3 regions of the Aeribacillus sp. SP014 genome follow, and region 2 is predicted to be linked to each of the others. Evidence: predicted binding sites of a transcription regulator. Region 2 holds the regulator's gene; each other region holds the start of a gene.
What was found. Region 2 encodes CtsR, which represses protease genes until heat stress. Its sites were predicted from a motif close to ATGGTCAATAAAGGTCAAACA; they were not measured.
Positions count from the first base shown of each region.

Region 1: clpB (ATP-dependent chaperone ClpB) is a predicted target of CtsR. The motif match lies at 3,555-3,575, and genes of this name have one in related genera.
Region 3: clpP (ATP-dependent Clp endopeptidase proteolytic subunit ClpP) is a predicted target of CtsR. The motif match lies at 2,754-2,774, and genes of this name have one in related genera.

Region 1 covers NZ_JBSRXI010000001.1:3,240,901-3,248,533, forward strand. Annotated here, with positions in the region: gene ACVIJU_RS15890 (hypothetical protein) at 1-21, opposite strand, end outside; gene ACVIJU_RS15895 (YjzD family protein) at 168-350, shown strand; gene clpB (ATP-dependent chaperone ClpB) at 901-3,540, opposite strand; gene ACVIJU_RS15905 (YjzC family protein) at 3,650-3,829, opposite strand; gene argF (ornithine carbamoyltransferase) at 4,167-5,087, opposite strand; gene ACVIJU_RS15915 (carbamoyl phosphate synthase large subunit) at 5,084-7,633, opposite strand, start outside.
Region 2 covers NZ_JBSRXI010000001.1:262,070-269,702, forward strand. Annotated here, with positions in the region: gene disA (DNA integrity scanning diadenylate cyclase DisA) at 1-58, opposite strand, end outside; gene radA (DNA repair protein RadA) at 61-1,437, opposite strand; gene clpC (ATP-dependent protease ATP-binding subunit ClpC) at 1,521-3,956, opposite strand; gene ACVIJU_RS01415 (protein arginine kinase) at 3,953-5,041, opposite strand; gene ACVIJU_RS01420 (UvrB/UvrC motif-containing protein) at 5,043-5,591, opposite strand; gene ACVIJU_RS01425 (CtsR family transcriptional regulator) at 5,606-6,067, opposite strand; gene ACVIJU_RS01430 (MgtC/SapB family protein) at 6,308-6,982, opposite strand.
Region 3 covers NZ_JBSRXI010000001.1:3,517,534-3,525,166, reverse strand. Annotated here, with positions in the region: gene ACVIJU_RS17350 (gluconeogenesis factor YvcK family protein) at 1-143, shown strand, start outside; gene whiA (DNA-binding protein WhiA) at 167-1,117, shown strand; gene ACVIJU_RS17340 (HPr family phosphocarrier protein) at 1,141-1,398, shown strand; gene clpP (ATP-dependent Clp endopeptidase proteolytic subunit ClpP) at 2,121-2,699, opposite strand; tRNA gene ACVIJU_RS17330 (tRNA-Arg) at 2,964-3,039, shown strand; gene ACVIJU_RS17325 (DUF4352 domain-containing protein) at 4,141-4,662, shown strand; gene ACVIJU_RS17320 (LytTR family DNA-binding domain-containing protein) at 5,139-5,783, shown strand; gene ACVIJU_RS17315 (acetyl-CoA hydrolase/transferase family protein) at 5,917-7,431, shown strand.

The DNA of each region.
Region 1 (7,633 bases), 3.0 Mb from region 2:
TCTTTCCGAAACACCTTCCATTTGCCCACCACCTTTCCATCGATGACCTTTTATAATGTATGTACGAAATGTCAAAAAGGCTCGCAAAAAAATCGCGAAACAACCGTTTTCATGAAAAATGTTGTATGATAATATAAGTAAAGACAGGAATAAACGAGGTGAAGATAATGAGATATTTCGCAACATTTTTTTGGACGTTTTTGCTTGTCAACATGGCCAGCTATGTTGTTTCTTCCATGACAGGCTCTGCATTCCATTTTTCAACAGCAATTATAATCTCTGTTGTTTTTACCGTACTTCTCTTTATAATTGGGGAGTTAATTCCGGCTGAACCTTCAGAAGAGCATTAAGAATTTGTCGAAATTGGCGAATTGCCAATTTCTTTTTATTTAAAACGAAAATCAGCGATTAGATGCCTGCTGCTATCGGCGAAGCCTCACTTGTTACGTCATAATATAGACAAATTCAAAAAAAAAGGGGATAGTCTAAGTAAGTCATTTTTGGGCTTAAGACATCCCCTGTGATTTTTTGTTTTCAATGGGGGTTTGTCTTTGGACAGGTCCCTACCAGTTAACATATATGTCAGTATAATTAAGATTTCAGTTCAGCCTAGCAAATTTACATGAAGCTGTTACGTATACGTCAGCACAACTAAGATTGGCGGAAAAAACTTATAAATCACTACGTTTTTCCAATTATAGTTTTCTAGTCTTTTAGGCAGAATCGGGCTTTGCTTAGTTGTGAAAAACTCCCCATGAAACTAGCCTGATAGGAATCTCGCCCTGTTTTTAGTCTCCGAATCAGATTCCCCACCGCCAGGACATAGTTTCCTATGTCGACATGGTCCGCACAAAAAAAGAACCCTCCTCGATTGAGAAGGGTTTTAATATCCATTTATAGCTATTCTAATTTTGCTGCTCCGCTCTTCTCATGAGCATGCAAATCCGTTTTTACAACAATTTCTTCATTTTCTACCCCTAACAGAACTTGGTCACGATCATGAACGGTTCCAGCAATAACCGCTTTCGCAAGTTTTGTCTCTACATGCTTTTGAATAAACCGTTTCAGCGGCCGTGCGCCAAATACAGGATCAAATCCTCTTTTTGCAATGAATTCCTTCGCTTCATCTGTAATCTTTAGTGTAAGTTGTTTATGGGATAGGCGCGCTTGAAGCTCTTTTAAAAGCTTTTCTACTATTCCTTTTACTTCGTTCATTGTTAAAGGCTTGAACAGGATCGTGTCATCAATCCGGTTTAAAAATTCTGGCCGGAAATGCATGGAAAGCTCATCAAGAACTTTCTTTTTCGCTTCGTCTGTTATTTCCCCCTCATCATTTAAACCGGAGAGCAAATGCTGAGAACCGATGTTGGATGTCATAATGATCACTGTATTTTTAAAATCAACTGTTCTTCCTTTCGAATCGGTCACCCTGCCGTCATCAAGCATTTGCAGCAATATGTTAAACACTTCTGGGTGAGCCTTTTCGATTTCGTCCAGTAATATAACCGAGTACGGATGTCTCCGAACTTTTTCCGTCAGCTGTCCTCCTTCTTCATATCCGACATAACCCGGAGGTGCGCCGATCAGCCTTGAGACAGAATGTTTTTCCATATACTCCGACATATCAATGCGGACTATTTCGTCCTCGCTGTCAAAAAGAGCTTCTGCCAATGCTTTCGCCAGCTCCGTTTTCCCGACCCCTGTCGGACCTAAAAAGAGGAAGGAGCCGATCGGCCTGTTCGGATCTTTTATGCCTGCCCGAGCACGCAAAACTGCATCCGATACTAATTCAACCGCTTCGTCTTGCCCGATGACCCTTTCTTTTAATATTTGTTCAAGCTTCAGAAGCTTTTCTCTTTCCCCTTGTACAAGCTTTGCTACCGGAATGCCAGTCCATCTTGACACAATACCGGCAATTTCCTCTTCTGTTACTTCCTCGCGAAGCATCTTGTTTTCCTCTTTCTGCTTCATTTCTTCTTCCAGCTGTTTGATTTGTTTTTCCAGCGCCGGAATTTTTCCATGGCGCAGCTCAGCCGCTTTGTTTAAATCGTATTCATTTTCAGCATCAGCTAAATCTCTGCGTGCTTTTTCCAGCTCTTCCCTCAAGCTTCTAAGCTGTTGAATACCTTCGACTTCAAGCTGCCATTTCGCCTTCATTTCATTTGCTTTCTCTTTTAAATTTGCAAGTTCCTTTTGCAACTCTTCCAATCTGATTCGGCTGATGTCATCCGTTTCTTTTTTCAATGCAGCCTCTTCAATTTCAAGCTGCATAATCCTTCTCGTCACTTCATCAAGTTCTGTCGGCATTGAATCTATTTCCGTGCGGATCATCGCGCATGCTTCATCGATTAAATCAATCGCTTTATCAGGCAGGAAGCGTTCTGTAATATAGCGGTGCGAGAGCTCACTCGCAGCTACAATCGCCGAATCATGAATTTTGACTCCATGATGGATTTCAAACCGCTCTTTTAGTCCTCGTAAAATGGAAATCGTGTCTTCCACAGACGGTTCGCTCACAAGCACCTGTTGAAAACGCCGCTCAAGCGCCGGATCTTTTTCAATATACTTGCGATGTTCATCAAGTGTCGTTGCTCCTATGCAGTGCAGCTCACCTCTCGCAAGCATCGGCTTTAACATGTTGCCGGCATCCATCGCTCCTTCTGTTTTGCCAGCCCCGACTATTGTGTGCAATTCATCAATAAATAAAATAATCCGTCCATCGCTCCTTTTAATTTCTTGCAAAACGGCTTTTAATCTTTCTTCAAATTCTCCGCGAAACTTGGCTCCCGCAATGAGCGAGCTCATATCTAAAGCAAATATTGTTTTATCTTTTAATCCCTCCGGTACATCTTTTCGTACAATCCGATGGGCTAATCCTTCCACGATCGCTGTTTTTCCAACCCCTGGTTCACCGATTAACACCGGGTTGTTTTTCGTTTTTCTTGATAAAATTCGGATCACGCGCCGAATTTCTTGATCACGGCCAATGACAGGGTCAATTTTTCCTTCTTTCACCTCTTTAACTAAATCACGGCCGTATTTCTCCAATACTTCATAAGTGCTTTCTGGATTAGGTGATGTCACCCGAGCATTCCCCCTTATTTCCTTTAACACTTTCAATATGGCAGCTTTTGTTAAGTGATATTGCTGAAAAAGCTCTCTCACTTCTTTTGAGCTCGATTCGGAAAATGCCAATATAATATGTTCAACTGATAAATAATCATCTTGAAAATCTTTCCTTATTTCGTCCGCTTTTGCAAAAGCTTCTGAAAGAGTACGGGAAATATAAATATTTACCTCACCGTTTCCGTGAACAGATACTTTCGGCTTTTTTTGTAAATACTCGTTGATCGCTGCCTCAATTTGTTGTACAGGGCATTTAAGTTTTTCTAAAATTCTTGGAAAAATCCCGTCAGACTGCCGCAGAAAAGCAAGTAAAATATGAAATTCATCCACTTCTTGATGTTCATGTTCTTTTGCGATTTTTTGAGCTTCTACCAGACCTTTTTGCAGCTTCTCCGTGAATTGATTTACATCCATACCGAAACGCCCCTATTTTGACTTTTTTTGACCTTTAATTTTATTATAACTTCTTTATAAATCAAGTAAAGCCATTCGTTTTCCGAATGGCTTAGCGTTGTTCGAAATATTACGGCTTGCGCTTATAGGTCCAAACCCGATTATGGTTGGATGTTTCGGGGAATCGATCTCCTGCTTTGAGTTCAACCTTTTTGGGATCGACCACCATCGATCCGGTCTCGCCGACTTCGATGTAAATTCCGTTGTTAGGTGCTTTTTGACCAGGCCTGAATTGACGATTTTGACCCATGAATCATCCCTCCTTGGACATTATTGTTGGCTATCAGAAGATTTTTCATGTATAGACAGAAACACCTTTGATAATTTTCATTATGTGATGTACTTCGAAACTTTACTCAACACCCAAAATCGAGCTCACTGCATATGGCATCCTTTTGAAAAAATCGTTTAAGCGTTCAAGCACCGAATGCTGGATCAAAAGCTCTTTTTACTGTTTCTGCGAGAATCATTATTTACAATTATCGTTCTTTTTTGTCTGGATATATATGCAGTAGAGTAAAACCTTTCGCCCCGGTTTCAAAAGAAAAAAGCAGGAGATCATCCTGCTTTATCAACGAAAGATCTTGTTAAGCCATAATTTCTTTTAAAATTGCTTTTTGCGCATGAAGGCGGTTTTCGGCCTGCAAAAATACCGCTGATTGGCTTCCGTCCATCACTTCATCTGTCACTTCCAAACCGCGCGCAGCCGGCAGGCAGTGAAGGAAGCTTACATCTCGTTTTGCTTTTGCCAGCAAGGATTGATTTACTTGAAACGGTTTAAATGCTTTCATTCTTGCTTCTGTTTCTTCTTCCTGTCCCATGCTGACCCAAACGTCCGTATAAATAATATCAGCATCCTGAACCGCTTCGTCTGGATTATGAATTAATTCGACTTTCCCGCCCGTTTCGCCAGCAATTTCTTTCGCCTGTTTCAAAATGCTTTCATTTGGTTCATAGCCTTCTGGGGCTGCGATCGTAAAATGAGCGCCAACTTTTGCGCAGCCAACCATAAGGGAGTGGGCTACATTGTTGCCGTCGCCAACATAAACGACTTTTACGCCTGAAAATTTGCCTTTCAGCTCATAAATTGTCAATAAATCAGCTAACGCTTGGCAAGGATGGTACAAGTCGCACAAACCATTGATGACAGGGACAGTTGCATATTCGGCAAGCTCTTTGACCCGATTGTGGTCAGTTGTGCGGAGAAGAATGGCATCCACATATCGCGACAATACTCTCGCTGTATCAGCGATTGTCTCACCGCGCCCGAGCTGAAGCTCTTTTGAAGAAAGAGCAAGCGCATGTCCCCCTAATTGCAGCATTCCTACTTCAAAGGAGACACGAGTTCGAGTGGATGATTTTTCGAAAATCATCGCCAGCGTTTTCCCATGAAGGACGTTTGATAGCGGATTTTGCTTTAATTTCAATGCTTCCTCGAGCAAATATTGAATTTCTTCTGATGTAAAATCAAGCAGCTTTAAAACGTTACGACCTTTAAGTGTGCTCATAAACTCATTTCGACTCCTTTATCTGACAGTTCATGTAAAGAAATAGGCGTGTATTTGCTAACTGTTAGTGCACTTAAAAATGCCTGAAATGATGCTTCTTCCGTCAATACCATAATTCCTCGTTCAAGCGCTTTTTGTCGTCTTGCCTTTGCCTGATCGTTTTCTTCCGGATTATAATAAAGCACCGCTTCTTTTTTCTCAAGCCAACTTTCAAAATTATCCGTTACCGGTTTTATATAATCGAGTACATCATCTTTCTTATCTCCATCCACAAAAATACCGTCCGAATGAATTGGAAATAAATGATCGAATACCTTCCGCATCGCTTCCTCCACAGATTTGCCGACACACATTCCTTCGCCCGTCGATTTCATTTCCGGACCTAGTTTCATATCGACATCTGAATGGGCGTGCGTTGAAAATACCGGATATTTAATAGCCACATATTCATGGGCTGCTATTTGAGGATGTAAGTCAGTTAACATTTTTCCGGTTAAAATGGTTGTCGCAAGATCTACTAACGGCACTCCGGTAACTTTGCTGACGATCGGCACAGTCCGGCTCGCACGCGGATTCACTTCCAGCACATAAACGTCCTGACCATCAATTAAAAATTGAATGTTCATAATGCCTTTATATTGCAAATGTTGAACCATTCTTTCCGCATAGTCGGTCATTTTTTCTTTTATTTCTTTTGACAACGACACAGCTGGAAAAATCGCATAACTATCGCCAGAATGAACACCAGCGGGCTCGATATGCTCCATAAATCCCGGAATAAACACATTTTTCCCGTCAGCTATTAAATCAACCTCCGCTTCCTGACCAAAAAGGAATTCATCTAAAAGAAGAGGAAAATGATTTTCGTCCGTCTGCTCCACTAACGAAAGCAGCTCTTCTTGATTTTTTACCTTCACCATGCCTTTTCCGCCAATAACATATGAAGGTCTTAACAGGATCGGATACCGCAGCTTTTTCGCTTCCGATATCGCCTCCTCTTTTGTATGTGCCATTGCTCCTTGAATGTGCGGGATATTCGTTTCGTCTAATAGCTGATAAAATCTTTCTCGATCCTCCAATATGTCCAGAAGCTCAGAAGTTGTACCAAGCAGCTTCACGCCTGCTTTTTCAAGCTTCTCCGCTAAGTTGATCGCCGTCTGGCCGCCAAATTGGACGAGCGTTACGTCAATGTTTTCATTTTCAACAACATTTAATATATGTTCTACTGTTAACGGCTCAAAATATAATCGATCCGCTGTTTCATAATCAGTGCTGACCGTCTCAGGATTATTGTTGATCATGATCGCGTCATATCCAAGCTTTTGCAATGTTTGAATGCAGTGAACAGCACTGTAATCAAACTCAACTCCCTGTCCGATGCGAATCGGGCCGGAACCAATGACAAGCGCCTTCTTCTTTCCTCTTGTGGAGACAGCTTCGTTTTCACCGAAAACGTACGTAGAATAGAAATAATTTGTTCTCGCTTCAAATTCTGCTGCACATGTATCAACCATTTTGAATATGGCTTTAATCCCCCACTCTTTGCGGAGCTTTCGGATTTCTTTTTCTTCTGTCTTTTGCCAATATGAAATCGAACGGTCGGAAAAGCCGAAAAATTTCAGTTCTTTTAAAAGGTTTGGAGACAGCTTTTCTTTTTTCGCTTTTCCTTCAAGTTCAATTAGATGGTTGAAAACATGCAAGAAATAATAGTCAATTTTTGTCTGGCTGTGAAGCTCATCTATGGAAACTCCTCTTCTTAACAGCTCCATTAAGATGAAAAAGCGTTCATCATCTGCATGCTGGAGGCGGTTAATAAGAGCTGACGTATCTTCTTTCACAAGCTTAGGCAAATAAATGCCGATATTATTTAATTCCAACGATTCCGCAGCTTTTTGCAGAGCGGCTTCCATCGTCCGTTCGATCGCCATCACTTCGCCGGTTGCTTTCATCTTTGTTCCAAGCTTCCGATCTGCTTTTGTAAATTTATCAAACGGCCAGCGCGGAAATTTGACAACTACATAGTCAAGTGCAGGTTCAAAGCTGGCATATGTCGACATCGTTAACGGGTTCTTCAGCTCCGCTAATGAGTAGCCAACAGCTAGCTTTGCAGCCATTCTGGCAATTGGGTAACCGGTCGCTTTCGAAGCAAGTGCGGAAGAGCGACTTACCCTAGGGTTGACCTCAATCACGTAATATTGCTTGCTTTCAGGGTCAAGTGCAAACTGAATGTTGCAGCCCCCGACCACCTTTAATGCATCGATGATTTTCAAAGCCGCCTGCCGGAGCATTTGATATTCTTCATCTGTTAATGTTTGAGATGGAGCAACAACGATCGAATCCCCAGTATGAATTCCGACTGGATCAATGTTTTCCATATTGCAGACGGTAATACAAGTACCTTTTGCATCGCGCATCACTTCATATTCGATTTCCTTAAATCCGGCAATGCTTCTTTCCACAAGCACTTGATTGATTGGGCTCATTTTAAGTCCATTTGTGACAATGGAAATAAACTCTTCTCGGTTGTAGGCGATGCCTCCGCCTTT
Region 2 (7,633 bases):
TTGGTGTGCCTGGGGCTACAAATTGCAAGATTTCCTTAAGCGATTTCTCTTGTTTCATAGCTATCCCCCTATTGCAAGTTCGAGCGCTTCTGAAATGTTTTGCACACCGATAATTTCTATATCTTCCGGACATTTCCAACCGCCCAGATTGGCTTTCGGTAAAAAGATCCGCTTAAATCCCAGCTTGGCAGCTTCTTGTACACGCTGTTCAATTCGTGAAACCCTTCTAATTTCTCCTGTTAAACCAACCTCACCGACAAAAACATCATAAATATTCGTCGGAACATCTTTAAAGCTTGAGGCTATACTGATGCAAATTGCCAAGTCAATTGAAGGCTCGTCTAATTTCACCCCGCCGGCAACTTTTAAGTAGGCATCTTGGTTTTGGAGCAATAAACCAACACGTTTTTCCAATACCGCCATCAACAAAGAAACACGATTATGATCAATCCCATTTGCCATCCTTCTGGGGTTTCCAAAGCTTGTCGGGGTGATTAAAGCTTGTATTTCGACTAGAACAGGTCTAGTCCCTTCCATAGAGGCGACTACTGTTGAACCAGATGCACCTTTTGCACGCTCTTCTAAAAACACTTCTGACGGGTTGAGCACTTCTTTCAGACCTGCTTCCTTCATTTCAAAAATTCCTATTTCGTTAGTGGATCCGAACCTGTTTTTAACTGCCCGTAAAATTCGGTACGTATGGTGCCGGTCACCTTCAAAATACAATACAGTATCAACCATATGTTCTAAAATGCGCGGCCCTGCAATTGTGCCGTCTTTTGTTACATGGCCGACAATAAAAATTGGAATTCCCTTTGTTTTTGCCAATCTCATTAATTCAGCCGTACACTCTCGAACCTGAGATACGCTTCCAGGAGCAGAAGCAATTTCACTGTTATAAATCGTTTGAATGGAATCAATGATGACAAAAGCCGGTTCAGTTTCCAATATGGATTGAATAATGATTTCTAAGTCCGTTTCAGAAAGCACGAATAGTCTTTCGCCTTTTACCCCGAGTCGGTCGGAGCGAAGCTTTGTCTGTTTTAAAGATTCTTCTCCCGAAATGTATAAAACATCGTTCCCTCTCTCTGCCAGCTGCGAGGAGACTTGCAATAAGAGAGTGGATTTTCCAATTCCAGGATCCCCTCCAATTAAAACGAGAGACCCTTTTACAATTCCGCCTCCCAATACGCGGTTAAACTCATGAAGTCCTGTAAGCATTCTAGGTTCTTGCGCAGCTTGGATTTGATGAATTGGAGAAGGTTTGCTGACAGTGGATGATTCGGAATGACTAAAAGCAATGCGGTGTTTTCCCTTTGGCTTGATAACTTCTTCAACCATTGAATTCCATGCGCCGCACCCTGGACATTTTCCCATCCATTTCGGCGATTCATATCCGCACGATTGACAAATATATTTTGATTTGATCTTTGACATTCGGTTATTCCCCACTTTGTTCAATCGATAAACGACAATAGAATGAAAGAGAGGGGCATACGTGAAGCAGTATGCCCATTGGATTATTGAACCTTTTCTGCAGTTTTTACGACAAATTCATTATTTTGCACATCCAATACAACTTTTTGACCTTGCGAGATCGTACCTTTCAATAATTCCTCTGATAAGCGATCTTCGACATATTTTTGAATCGCTCTCCGCAACGGACGCGCTCCATATTCTAAGTCAAAGCCCTCTTCAGCCAGCTTTTCTTTTGCACGATCCGTTAATTCGAGTTCTATATCCTGTTCTTTTAATCGTTTTGTCAGCTGATCCGCCATCAGCGAAACAATTTCTTTCAAATGTTTTTTCTCTAAAGAGTGGAACACAATAATTTCGTCAATCCGGTTCAAAAATTCAGGACGAAATGCTTTTTTCAGTTCATCCATCACTTTGTTTTTCATATCTTTATAATTTTCATTTTCGTCTTGAACATTAAAGCCGACATATTTATTCCGTTTTAATTCGCTTGCCCCTACATTTGAAGTCATAATTAAAATCGTATTTCGAAAATCAACGGTGCGCCCTTTTGAGTCTGTGAGTCTTCCGTCTTCAAGCACCTGCAGCAAAATGTTAAACACATCTGGATGAGCTTTTTCAATTTCATCCAATAATACGACTGAGTATGGCTTGCGGCGCACTTTTTCCGTCAATTGTCCTCCCTCTTCATAGCCTACATATCCAGGAGGCGAACCAACGAGCCTTGACGTAGAATGCTTCTCCATATATTCTGACATATCGATTCGAATCATAGCATCTTCGTCACCAAACATTGCTTCAGCTAATGCACGGGCTAATTCCGTTTTCCCTACACCTGTCGGTCCTAAGAAGATAAATGAACCGATCGGACGCTTCGGATCTTTTAAGCCTGCACGTGCCCGTCTGACAGCTTTTGCGACTGCAGTGACAGCTTCTTCTTGACCAATAACGCGCGAGTGTAAAATTTCTTCGAGATTCAAAAGCCGCTCTGATTCTGTTTGGGCAAGTTTAACAACCGGAATTCCCGTCCAGCTTGAAACAACCATTGCAATATCCTCTACGGTCACTTCAGAATTTTCTTGACCTTGTTTTTCCTTCCATGATTTTTTCGTTTCCTCTAATTCCTCTCTGAGCCGCTGCTCTGTATCTCTTAATGAAGCTGCTTTTTCAAATTCTTGGCTTTGGACTGCAGCTTCTTTTTCTTTTCGCACTTCTTCTAATTTTTGCTCCAATTCCTTTAAATTCGGAGGTGTTGCAAATGAACGAAGACGGACTTTGGAGCCTGCTTCATCAATCAAGTCAATCGCTTTATCAGGCAGGAACCGATCGGAAATATACCGATCTGAAAGTTTAACAGCAGCTTCAATCGCCTCATCGGAAATGGATACCCGGTGGTGTGCTTCATATCGGTCTCTTAAGCCTCTTAAAATTTGAATGCTCTCTTCAATGGACGGTTCGTCGACTTGGATTGGCTGGAAGCGCCGTTCAAGTGCAGCATCCTTTTCAATATATTTACGGTATTCATCCAAAGTTGTTGCCCCAATACATTGCAATTCTCCCCGAGCCAAAGCAGGTTTTAAAATGTTGGAAGCATCAATTGCACCTTCCGCCCCGCCTGCGCCGATCAGTGTATGAAGCTCGTCAATAAATAAAATGATGTTTCCTGCTTGGCGAATTTCATCCATTACCTTTTTAAGGCGGTCCTCAAATTCCCCTCTATATTTTGTGCCAGCTACAACTGTTCCCATATCAAGGGTCATAACGCGCTTATCTCTCAAAATTTCAGGAACCTCATTATTCACAATTTGCTGAGCAAGTCCCTCTGCTATGGCAGTTTTCCCAACACCAGGTTCACCTATTAAGACAGGATTATTTTTTGTTCTTCGGCTCAAAACCTCGATGACACGCTGAATTTCTTTGCTTCGGCCGATGACTGGATCAAGTCCGCCCTCCCGTGCAACAGCCGTTAAGTCCCGCGCAAGACTATCAAGCGTCGGAGTATTTGCGTTTGTCATCGAACTTCCTTGGTGGCTTGAGGATACTTCATTGCTGCCTAACAACTGTAAAACTTGCTGACGCGCTTTGTTCAAGCTTACTCCGAGATTGTTTAAAACACGCGCAGCAACTCCCTCGCCTTCTCGAATTAATCCCAATAGGATATGTTCTGTTCCGACATAAGAATGTCCTAATTTTCTTGCTTCATCCATTGACAGTTCAATGACTTTCTTTGCTCTCGGTGTGTAATGGATCGTTTGTGAAATTTCTTGCCCCCGTCCTATCAGGCTTTCCACTTCATTTTGAATTTTTTCTGGACTTAATCCTAGAGCGTGAAGCGCTTTAGCGGCAATTCCTTCTCCTTCGCGCACGAGCCCAAGCAATATGTGCTCTGTGCCGATATTGTTATGTCCGAGTCGTACAGCTTCTTCCTGCGCTAAAGCAAGCACTTTTTGCGCCCGTTCCGTAAATCTCCCAAACATCATTGTTCATCATCCTCCCTTTGCTTCCTTTCTAATTGAAGCCTTTCACGAATTAATGTTGCCCTGCGAATATCCCGTTCATTCGGCCGTAGAACTCCTCCTGAATATTGTTGCAGAAATCCGGGCTGAATTAAAATCATAAGCTCATTTAAAACACTGCGTGGAACATTTTGAATAATCCCTAGGTCAATTCCTAAGCGCACATCTGATAAACATTGAATTGCTTCTTTCGATGGAATAATTCTGCTGTATTTGAGAGTGCCATAGGAACGATATACACGGTCTTCTAGATGATGCGGATTCGTTTTATATAAAGCATCTCTTGCAGCCCGTTCTTGAGCAATTAATTGCCCGACAACACCTATTAAATCATCGACAATATCATCTTCTGATTTGCCTAGCGTAATTTGGTTCGAAATTTGGAATATATTACCTATCGCTTCACTTCCTTCTCCGTACCGACCTCTCACAACCAATCCTAATTGATTGATAGCAGGTATAATTTGGTTAATCTGCTGTGTTAAGACAAGTCCTGGAAGGTGCATCATCACGGAAGCCCGCAAGCCGGTACCGACATTTGTTGGACAGCTAGTTAAGTAGCCCCTATGTTCATCAAATGCATAATCAACTTTTTCCTCAATCCAATCGTCAAGATTCATTGCCATTTTCAACGCTTCTTTTAGCTGAAGGCCCGGGAACAAACATTGAATTCTAATATGATCCTCCTCGTTTATCATAATGCTCACTTCTTCGTTTTCAGATAAAAGGCACCCTCCAAGTGCTGATTCTTCCATTAAATAAGGACTAATCAAATGCTTCTCTACAAGTACGCGTTTTTGAATAGGCTGAAGTTCATTCATTTTCAGCAGCACGAATGTCCCTAAACCGTCAAACACTCTTTGTGAAAATGATTCTTCAAATGTATTTAAAACAGCCAAGGCTTCTTCATTCGACATAATGGTAGGGAAGCTGATATTTTCTATATTTCGCGCCAATCTGACTCGGCTGCTCAGCACAATATCGGAATCAGGTCCTTCTTGATTCATCCAAGGGCTCATGGCTGAACGAATAAATTTTTGAAAGGACATGTCATACTCCCCTTTCGTTCCGTCCATTTATCTTCGCTTCAATGGACCGAATTTCATCCCGAACTTGAGCTGCTCTTTCGAATTCCTCTTTCGCAATTAATTCTTGCAGTTCCTGTTTAAGCATTTTCAGGCGCTTTTTCAAATGAATACTTCCACCGGTCCGTTTCGGCACTTTACCGCCGTGAGTTGTATTCCCGCCATGAACACGTTTTAAAATCGGAGTAATTTGGTGATAAAATGTTTTGTAACAATGGGAGCACCCGAATTTGCCAATTTTTGTAAATTGATCAAACGTCATATTACATTTCTCACATTGAATGACCTGATTTTTCTTGAAAACATTTTGCCCTTGGCTGCTAATGGCGCTGTCCATATTTAATAATCCGGACAATAAGTTGTTTATAGAAAAGCCTGGATTCATATTGAATATGAATACATCACTTTTTTCCTGTGCACATTTTTCACATATATGCACTTCAGTCTTTTCACCGTTGATGATTTTTGTAAAGTGGAAAGTAGCGGGCCTTTCATGACATTCTTGACAAATCATCGTCCATCACATCCTCACTTGTATTTTAACGAGGTGAGCATCGCCTTCATCATCCTTGCCCTCAATTCGTCTCGATCAGGCAAATCAATATATAAAACAGACCGATCAATTACGCTCAACATAATTTTCGCTTCTCTTTCTGAAATAACCTCTTCATCAGCCAATCTCAAAATAATATCCTCCGCCGACGATTGTGACAGCCTTTTACCAATGGCATTTAAAATTTGATTGATCAACTGGATACGGTCATTGATTCGAATTTTCATAATTCGGATATAACCGCCTCCACCCCTTTTGCTTTCGACAATGTAACCCCGTTCAATTGTAAAACGAGTGTTGATCACGTAATTGATTTGCGATGGAACACATTGAAATTTATCCGCAATTTCACTTCTTTTAATTTCAACAATTTCTTTTCCGCTTGAATCTAATACATGCTTTAAATATTGCTCGATAATATCAGATATATTCCGCACCTCGAAAAACACCTCCTTCAACTTTTTGATCGGAATTGCAAAACGCTCAAGAAATGTGCAATATCCTTGAGGGATAGGAGGCAAGATGTTTACGTAATGCTTATTTCCTAAACGATAACAACTAGTCACTTGACTTTGACTATATTTGACCTTAATTATAATATAAATTTTTTTTTGTGTCATTTCAACAAAAAAGCTCACTAATAATATTGCCATTTACAATATGGAAAAACCCGCTCTTTAAAAAACTTTTTTAACTTCTTGAAATTTCAATAATTCGTTTATGATTTCAGGCATTTCATCTTTTGGAAGGCCAATTTCAAGTAAATATGAACGCTTCGCATGTTTAGTTTCTTTTGGCTTTGACAATGTAAAATGAATTTTATAAACAGAAATATTTAATTGTTCAAGTTTCCGAGTAAATTCCACCAAATCATCTTCTGGAAGACTAACTTGTATCCATTTTTTGCTTGACTTCTCAGCAAAAAAAGCCTCCACCTTATTGAGAAAGATCAAACTCAACAATACAATCAAGGTAGAAAAAATCGCCAACGGATACATTCCTGCCCCAACGACAAGGCCAAGTCCTGCAACAACCCAAATCGAGGCTGCCGTCGTTAATCCTCTTACCGTAACCCCTCTCACTAATATCGTTCCAGCACCTAAAAAACCAATGCCGCTAATGACATAAGAAGGAATTCTTGCTGGGTCAAAACGAATATTTTCATAACGATCCATATATTCTTCAAAGCCATAAAGAGACAGCAACATCATCATGCAGGAGCCGACACCAACTAACAAATGCGTGCGAAAGCCTGCTGGATGCCGTTTAAATTCTCGTTCAAGGCCAATAAATCCACTTAAAATGACTGCTAAAACAATGCGAATCAACATAATTTGCCATTCCTCAGGCATTATCATTCCTCCTTACTATCCAAATGACTTTTTCTGTTTTGGCCATATATGAATTTTGAAATGATACAGTATTATACTTTCCCATTATATGCGATGAACAGTGCTCAATATTCAATTGTTCTTGAGTATGAGACTAAGAATGATATGAAACAAAAAAGCACTTTTAGAGCTGGCTTTAAAATCAAACGAAGCTTTCACTGCTCATATGCTTCAAGAATGGAACAGTTTATGTTTCTTGTAACGATCAATTAATTATACTCCGATTGAAGGTTTTAAAGAAAGCGAGCTTGATTTCAATAGATGCGGAGAATCTTCAGAAGAAGCGAGCTCTTAGTTGTTCGTAAATTTGTCGTTTTTGTTCGTTCTGTTTTAAGCTGTTTTGTCTGTTTGTTGTATATTTCCATTTACAAGAGGATAAAAGAGGCTTGAGCTTGTCAAATCACATGCAGTGAATAATTGTTTCGTCCATACTTTTTTACAAGGATAAGCAAATCTCGCCTCCATCGCTTTTCTCAGATTAATTAAAACGGTTTGCATCATTCAAATCAATTAAAGATGTTTTTGTAACAGCAAAAATATCCATTTCGGCTTTCGACAATTTTCTCGAAAAATTGGCTTTTAGACTGTCATTTCTTAATTTTTCATTTTATG
Region 3 (7,633 bases), 3.3 Mb from region 2:
TCCAAGTCGATGCAGAGGCGCTAAAAGATATGGGACTTCGAGTAGTGCAGGACAACATGGTCTCCTTCGATCAACATGTTATTCGACATGATACGAATAAAGTGGCGAACATCTTAAAAAATTTGCTTCTGGAAGAAACGTAATCGGAAAGGGCGGTAATGGAAACATGTCGTTTGCTTCAGAGACGAAAAAAGAATTGACAACACTGGAAGTAAAACAATGTTGTTTAAAAGCAGAGTTGTCCGCGCTCATCCGAATGAACGGAACTGTGTCATTTTCCAACCGGGAATTGCTTTTGGATGTGCAGACGGAAAACGCAGCGATTGCAAGACGCATTTACATGCTGATCAAAAAAAAATATGACGTTCCGATCAAGCTGCTTGTACGAAAAAAGATGCGATTAAAAAAGAATAACGTCTATATTGTTAGAATGAATGAACAAGTAAAAGAGATTTTGGAGGATTTGCGAATTTTAGGCAAGGATTTTATGTATAACCATCAAATCTCTTTAGACCTTGTGAAAAAAAAGTGCTGCAAGCGGTCGTATATGCGCGGTGCGTTTTTAGCGGGCGGATCTGTCAACAACCCGGAAACTTCTTCATACCATTTGGAAATCTCGTCGTTATATAAGGAACATAACGATTCGCTATGCAGCTTGATGAATACGTTTTATTTAAATGCAAAAACACTGGAACGGAAAAAAGGATATATTACTTACTTAAAGGAAGCTGAAAAAATTGGGGAATTTTTGACATTGATCGGTGCCCATCAAGCTCTACTGCGTTTTGAAGATGTCCGAATCGTTCGTGATATGAGAAATTCAGTGAACCGCCTTGTCAATTGCGAAACAGCAAATTTAAATAAAACCATTGGAGCTGCTTTACGGCAGGTAGAAAATATAAAATTCATTGATGAAAAGATCGGATTAAGCGCCTTACCTGAAAAGCTGAGGGAAATTGCAGAATTACGGGTTATGTATCAAGATGTGACATTGAAGGAACTAGGTGAAATGGTGTCCAGCGGGAAAATCAGCAAATCGGGAATCAACCACCGATTAAGAAAAATCGATGAAATCGCTGAAAAATTGCGGGCTGGCAAAACGATTTCATTTAAATAAATTTTAAGAAGAGAGGGATTAATATGGTTGAGAAAAAAGTGGAAGTTCGGTTAAAAACCGGTTTGCAGGCACGACCGGCTGCATTGTTTGTTCAGGAAGCCAACAGGTTTTCATCTGACATTTTTATCGAAAAAGACGGAAAGAAAGTAAACGCCAAAAGCATCATGGGGTTGATGAGCTTAGCTATTAACAGCGGCTCTGAGATCACATTGATCGCAGAAGGAAACGATGAGGAAGAAGCATTAGAAGCGCTTATCAACTACATTCAAAACGAAAATTAATGTGAACACACAAAAAAATTGCCGCAAAATTCATCAATGGATGGATATTGCCTCTCTTGTGGGAGAAAGCAGGAAACAACCGCTGTCAGCCACAAGAGGGCTTTATTTTTGCTAAAACTGATATGAAGACGAAATGGCTTCGGGTGCGTTAATAGAAAAGTGTGATAAATCTTTTGTTGGGAGAGAGCTTTGTGAAGGTTCTTAACTGGAACTTTTGGATTCAAAGCATGCGAAAGATCGGGGCGAATCCGAGCAATATATTTGGTGTAAATACTATTTTTTCATAAATCTGCGATCAACATTCAAGAAAAAACAAACGTGCTTTGATATGGTTCGAATGACTTACAGCTGAATGGATAAAGAGAGATTCTAGCCCTTTTATAACATGAAAAAATCGATTATAACACTTGTTTTTGCCAGCAGGTGCCCAGAAAAAACTTCAGCAAAATACGGTTTACACAGGCTCTCCGAAAGCATATTTAATCTTTCATCCGGCTCGATCCGCATTTTGGGCTTAGATTAAAGCAATATCGGCAGTTAACGGCCTTTCGAAAACGTAAAGCTGACGATTCCTGCCAAAAAGTTAAATGAGGAGCTGCTGTCAAGATCATTCTTGACATTTACTCCTCATTCAAATGCGTGAAGGTATGAAGCAGCGGTTTATTTTTATACTGTCTGCTTGATATGTTTAAATTTTTTTGTCTTCCTATTTGAGGCAGCTTTTATTTTGTTAAAACTTTGTCAATCAACCCATATTCTTTTGCACGTTCAGCTGACATGAAATTGTCGCGGTCCGTATCACGTTCAATTACTTCAAGAGGCTGGCCAGTGTTTTCAGATAAAATTCTGTTCAATTTATCTCTTAAAGAGAGAATTCGTCTAGCTGCAATATCAATGTCAGTTGCCTGACCTTGCGCGCCTCCTAACGGTTGATGGATCATTACTTCACTATTCGGAAGGGCAAAACGTTTTCCTTTTGCACCTGCCGCCAATAAGAATGCTCCCATGGAAGCAGCCATTCCTATACACATCGTGGATACATCAGGTTTAATAAATTGCATCGTATCATAAATCGCCATGCCAGCAGTAATTGATCCGCCCGGGCTGTTAATATAAAGGGAAATATCTTTTTCAGGATCCTCCGCTGCCAAGAAAAGAAGCTGAGCAACGATGGAGTTTGCAACATGATCATCAATTGGCGTACCAAGGATAATAATGCGGTCTTTTAACAATCTTGAATAAATATCGTAAGCACGTTCACCACGGTTTGTCTGTTCAATAACAGTCGGTATTAAATTCATTATGTTTCCTCCCTCGCATCAAAGTTAAAGTCATTTCTATTCCATCATACATAAAAGGTCAATAAAGGTCAAACAAAAAACTTTTATATATAATTATTTATAAGATCAATACATGTACCATCATACCCTCATTTTTCATTTTTCAAACAACGATGAAAAATGAATTTTTCAAAACAATTTTGACACGATGGATAATTAAGCAAAATTTATTCTTGCATATACTGTTCGGTTCGATTATAATATAATTCGTGACATTTGAAAAATGCGCTCGTAGCTCAGTTGGATAGAGCGGTGGTTTCCGGTACCACGTCCGTCGGGGGTTCGAGTCCCTCCGAGCGCGTAAGCCTAGAGCAACAAGGGTTTAGAAGTCGTTCAACGGACGGGAACTACCGAAAAACGGACAACGTATTTTCGTAAGGTTTCCGTCCTACTGAATCAAAGAGACAAAGAGACCGCGTGCCTCCAAAATGAAAAATTTTGGAGGTTTTTATTATGCGAAAAAGGCTAGAAAGGTAGTTTCAAGACATCTGATTGTAGATGTAATCTCGGTTATATGACGGTTGCAGAAGGATTAAAATACGCTAAGATCATTTACAAAACGGAAGCTATCCAGGACGAACGAGTACCGATTATTGAAGTTCTTGAAAAAATTTTATAGATGTTGTCGGTTTTAGAGATCTTACTACTGACCAAATTAGACGTTACATTAATACGTCATCTGTAACCGTGGATATTCTTTTCGGTGCTATTAAATCGATTTTTAGAAAGCTACATAAATACGGTATTATTTGAAGAAAGTCTCGTCAAAAAAATGCCAAAACTAATAAGGATAAACAACGAATCTTTGTGCTTACAGACACGCAAGTAAAGAGGCTATGAAACGTCAAAGATATAGGTATTTACGGGATTTCGTGACTATGGTGCTATTAAACTAATGGTAGAGTGAGAACAAAGGGCAAACTAAGTTGAATAGTCAGAAATTTCTGGTATTTTAGATGACGGTATTATTATGTTACTGGGGCCAAAAACAATAGCCGTAAAAGCCGGATTGTTCCAATGACTAAAGAAGTATGTAAACTACTTGATAGAAGAAATTCGAGGATACTTCGGTAACATTTCATATGTATTCGTTAATCAATATGGTGAAAAGTTAAAAAGAAGGAAACATCAGGAAAATATTCAAACTAAAAGACGAATGTTGCGTAAGTCTTACACTGTTTAAGACATACATTTATCGTAACCTATTTGAAAAAGGTGACGATATTTGTTCGCTACAAATGATTCTTGATCACGCGGATATATCTACTGTGTAAATATACCTAGAATATACACCAAGCAATAATACGAAAAAATAGTCGAAAAGTCATGGGATATGTTGAAAAATAGCAGATAAATAAATATAATGAAGATGTCGAAATTTTGGAAAGTGAGGTAAATGTTAGTGAAAAAACGAAAATGGGGGTTTGTATTTTCAGTTTTCGCACTTAGCCTCGCGACTTTAGTCGGATGCGGAGGCGAAGAAGGTGCACAAAAAGTAGGAACATCGGAAGGGGCGCAAGAACAGAAAGAAGAAGCTAAACCGGAAATATTCAAAGTTGGCGATGTCGTTAAGTTAGGCGACTTACAATTAACTCTAAAAAGTGCTAAATACGTAGATGATGCCGAATATACGCCAGCAGAAAAAGGTAAAGTATTGGCGATAGAATTTGAAACGGTCAATAACGGAAAAGAGCAGTTATATTTTGGCGCGGAAGAGTTTGCAATCTCGACACAAGACGGAACACAACACGAAGAGTATTTCGGTCATGATGACGGCTTTATGAATGAAAATATTGGCGCAGGTAAGAAAATTACCGGTAAAATTTACTTCGATGTTCCTGAGGATTCAAAATACGAATTAGTCTACACACCATCATTCAGTTGGGACAACGAAAATATAACGTTTGAAATAACTCCTCAATAAGGCGGCGCATTTTGCGCCATCTTTTTTATTTTTGCGGAAGAAAATGTCGCGATTTCGTTTTCAATTTTAGTTAATGGAGGCTAGCATTATCAAACAGTTGTATGTTGACAAGCAATCGTTTCCCCTTTTATTACGGCAAAATAGTTGAAAAAAGAAAACTTTAGATAGTTAGTGAAATTTCAATGCACGGCTGGCAGAAACAAGGCCATCCCTTCTCCGTTTCCTTGACTGTAAATCTCAGAATCTTCCTCTTTTTACTGTGAAAATATTCCTGGTTGGCGGTATCAAAAAATATGAATTGGCAAGAACTATTTTCATTCATGGCGAGGGCTGTAAATCCGAAAATTTGCTTGCACAAACTTCTATGCGTCATCTAATCATTCATCGCACTCGATAAGAACTATGCCAAAAAGGGTGAAAAAAGATGTAAAATAATAATATCTTGAAGATTTATAGATCACGAAGGGTGTTGAAGAATGGAACGTATTTCAGTAGTTTCCATTTTAGATGTTATTGGTGAATTGTTTTCTGATGAAGTTTCGATTGCTGTTTCCAATACTAAGGAATATATCTATTACCGGCCGAGCAAACGGATTGATTTGAAAATCAGACCGGGAGACTTGGTGAGAAAAGGAACGATTGCGTATAAAGCTTTGCACACCAAACAAAAGGTTTCTGAGTTTATTAACCGCGATGTGTTTGGCGTTCCTTATCACGGGATGGCTGTGCCGTTTTTTTGGGAAGGAAAGCTTGAGGGATGCGTCACTGCGATTTTTCCTGCTTTGACGGATGGAAAATCTGTTGTGACCGTCAAAACTGATGACGGATGGGTTCCTATTCCTTTTTCGAAAGTTGCGTATTTAGAAGCAAAAGATAAAAAGACCTATGTGTACACTGAAGGGTGCTCAGGAACGCATAAATACTCTCTCCAGGAATTTGAATACTTGCTTCCAAAGGACTATTTTATTCGCTGTCATCGGGCTTTTATTGTGAATGTCAACCATATTAAGGAAATCTACCCTGATGCGCATTCAACTTTTTTGCTGTTGATGAATAACGGTGATAAAATTCCTGTCAGTCAGTCCTACTCTAGTTATTTTCGAAAATTGCTTGGATTTTAAAAAATCGTTCTGTTTTAGTATGGAAATTGAGTTGTTTATCTGAATTTTCGGTCACTTATCCCCAAAACCTTGCCCCGTTAACTTTTATCGGTAAAATAAATTTTAAATTCATTAAAGGGGAGATGATGGGGAAATGGACAATAAATTGGAAAGGATTGAAGATTTGCGTTTGCGCGATCGAATAGTCACAGCTGATGAAGCCGCATCATGGATCAAAGACGGGATGACTTTAGGGCTAAGCGGATTTACACGCGCGGGTGATGCGAAAGCGGTTCCATATGCGTTGGTAAAACGTGCAGAGCGAGAATCGTTTAAAGTAAATGTGTATACAGGAGCCTCTTTAGGTTCTGATATCGATAAAATGTTCACTGAAGCTGGCATTTTAGGCAAGAGGCTTCCTTTTCAGGCAGATCCTACGATGAGAAAAGGAATCAATCGGGGAGAATTTTTATTTGTCGATCAGCATTTGTCCCATACTGCTGAATTAGTGCGCTCAAATGTTATGGATCCAATCGATTTTGCAATTTTGGAAGCGGTTTCTATTACAAGAGATGGAATGGTTATTCCGACAACCTCCATTGGAAACTCGTTGACATTTGCCCAGCACGCAAAATCGATCATTATAGAGATTAATACGGCACAGCCTGTAGATTTAGTAGGAGTGCATGATTTGTATGAACCGGAGAAACAAGGGGAAAGAAAACCGATTCCGCTGACAAAATCGAATGATCGAATCGGTACGATCGGAATACCGATTGATATCGAGAAGGTAAAAGGAATTGTATTTACCAATCAGCTGGATTCACCGTCGACAATTGTGCCTCCGGATGAAGAAACAGTCATTATGGCGCAGCATTTGATAGAGTTTTTGCGTAAAGAAATTAAAGCCGGCCGGTTAACGGAACGTTTAGCCCCGCTGCAGTCAGGCATCGGTTCCGTCGCCAATGCAGTTCTTCATGGCTTGCTGGATTCAGAATTTGAGGATTTAGAGGTGTATTCTGAAGTATTGCAGGATGCAGTCTTTGATTTGATAGATGCGGGCAAAGTCCGTTTTGCCTCTTGTTGTTCGATTACCCTTTCAGAGCCGAAAATGAAGGAGGTTTTCTCGAATTTTAAGAAATACCGCGACCGTTTAGTGCTGAGACCGCAGGAAATTTCCAACCATCCTGAAATTATTCGCCGGCTCGGTTTGATTTCCATTAACACAGCATTGGAAGTGGACATCTACGGCAATGTCAATTCAACCCACGTACTTGGAACGAAAATGATGAACGGCATTGGCGGATCAGGTGATTTTGCAAGAAATGCCCGCCTGGCGATTTTTGTGACAAAATCAATAGCGAAAGACGGAAACATATCAAGCATTGTTCCTTTTGTCTCCCATGTTGACCATACGGAGCATGACGTCGATGTCATCGTCACCGAGCAAGGGTATGCGGATCTCCGGGGCTTGGCGCCAAGAGAGCGTGTGGAACTGATTATCGAACGCTGCGCCCATCCGATGTATCGCGACCAGCTTCGTGAATATTATCAGGAAGCTCTTGCAAGAGGAGGGCATACACCACATGTTTTAGAAAAAGCTCTTTCATGGCATATAAATTTTGCTAAAAACGGAACGATGCGTGAAGAGATTGCACATAGCGTTTAATCGGATGACAATTTATTCGTGCATTTTCTAGACATGCGAAGAGATCGGCACAGCTAGATCAAAGAAGGAATTTATCCCTAGAAATCAATTTTGTGGATATCACACAACAAATGTTTTCACCCCCTTAGCGTTAAAAGCACTAAACGAATGGACTTATTAATTGATACTGTACTGAAAAATTTAATAAAAAATAAATTCGAGT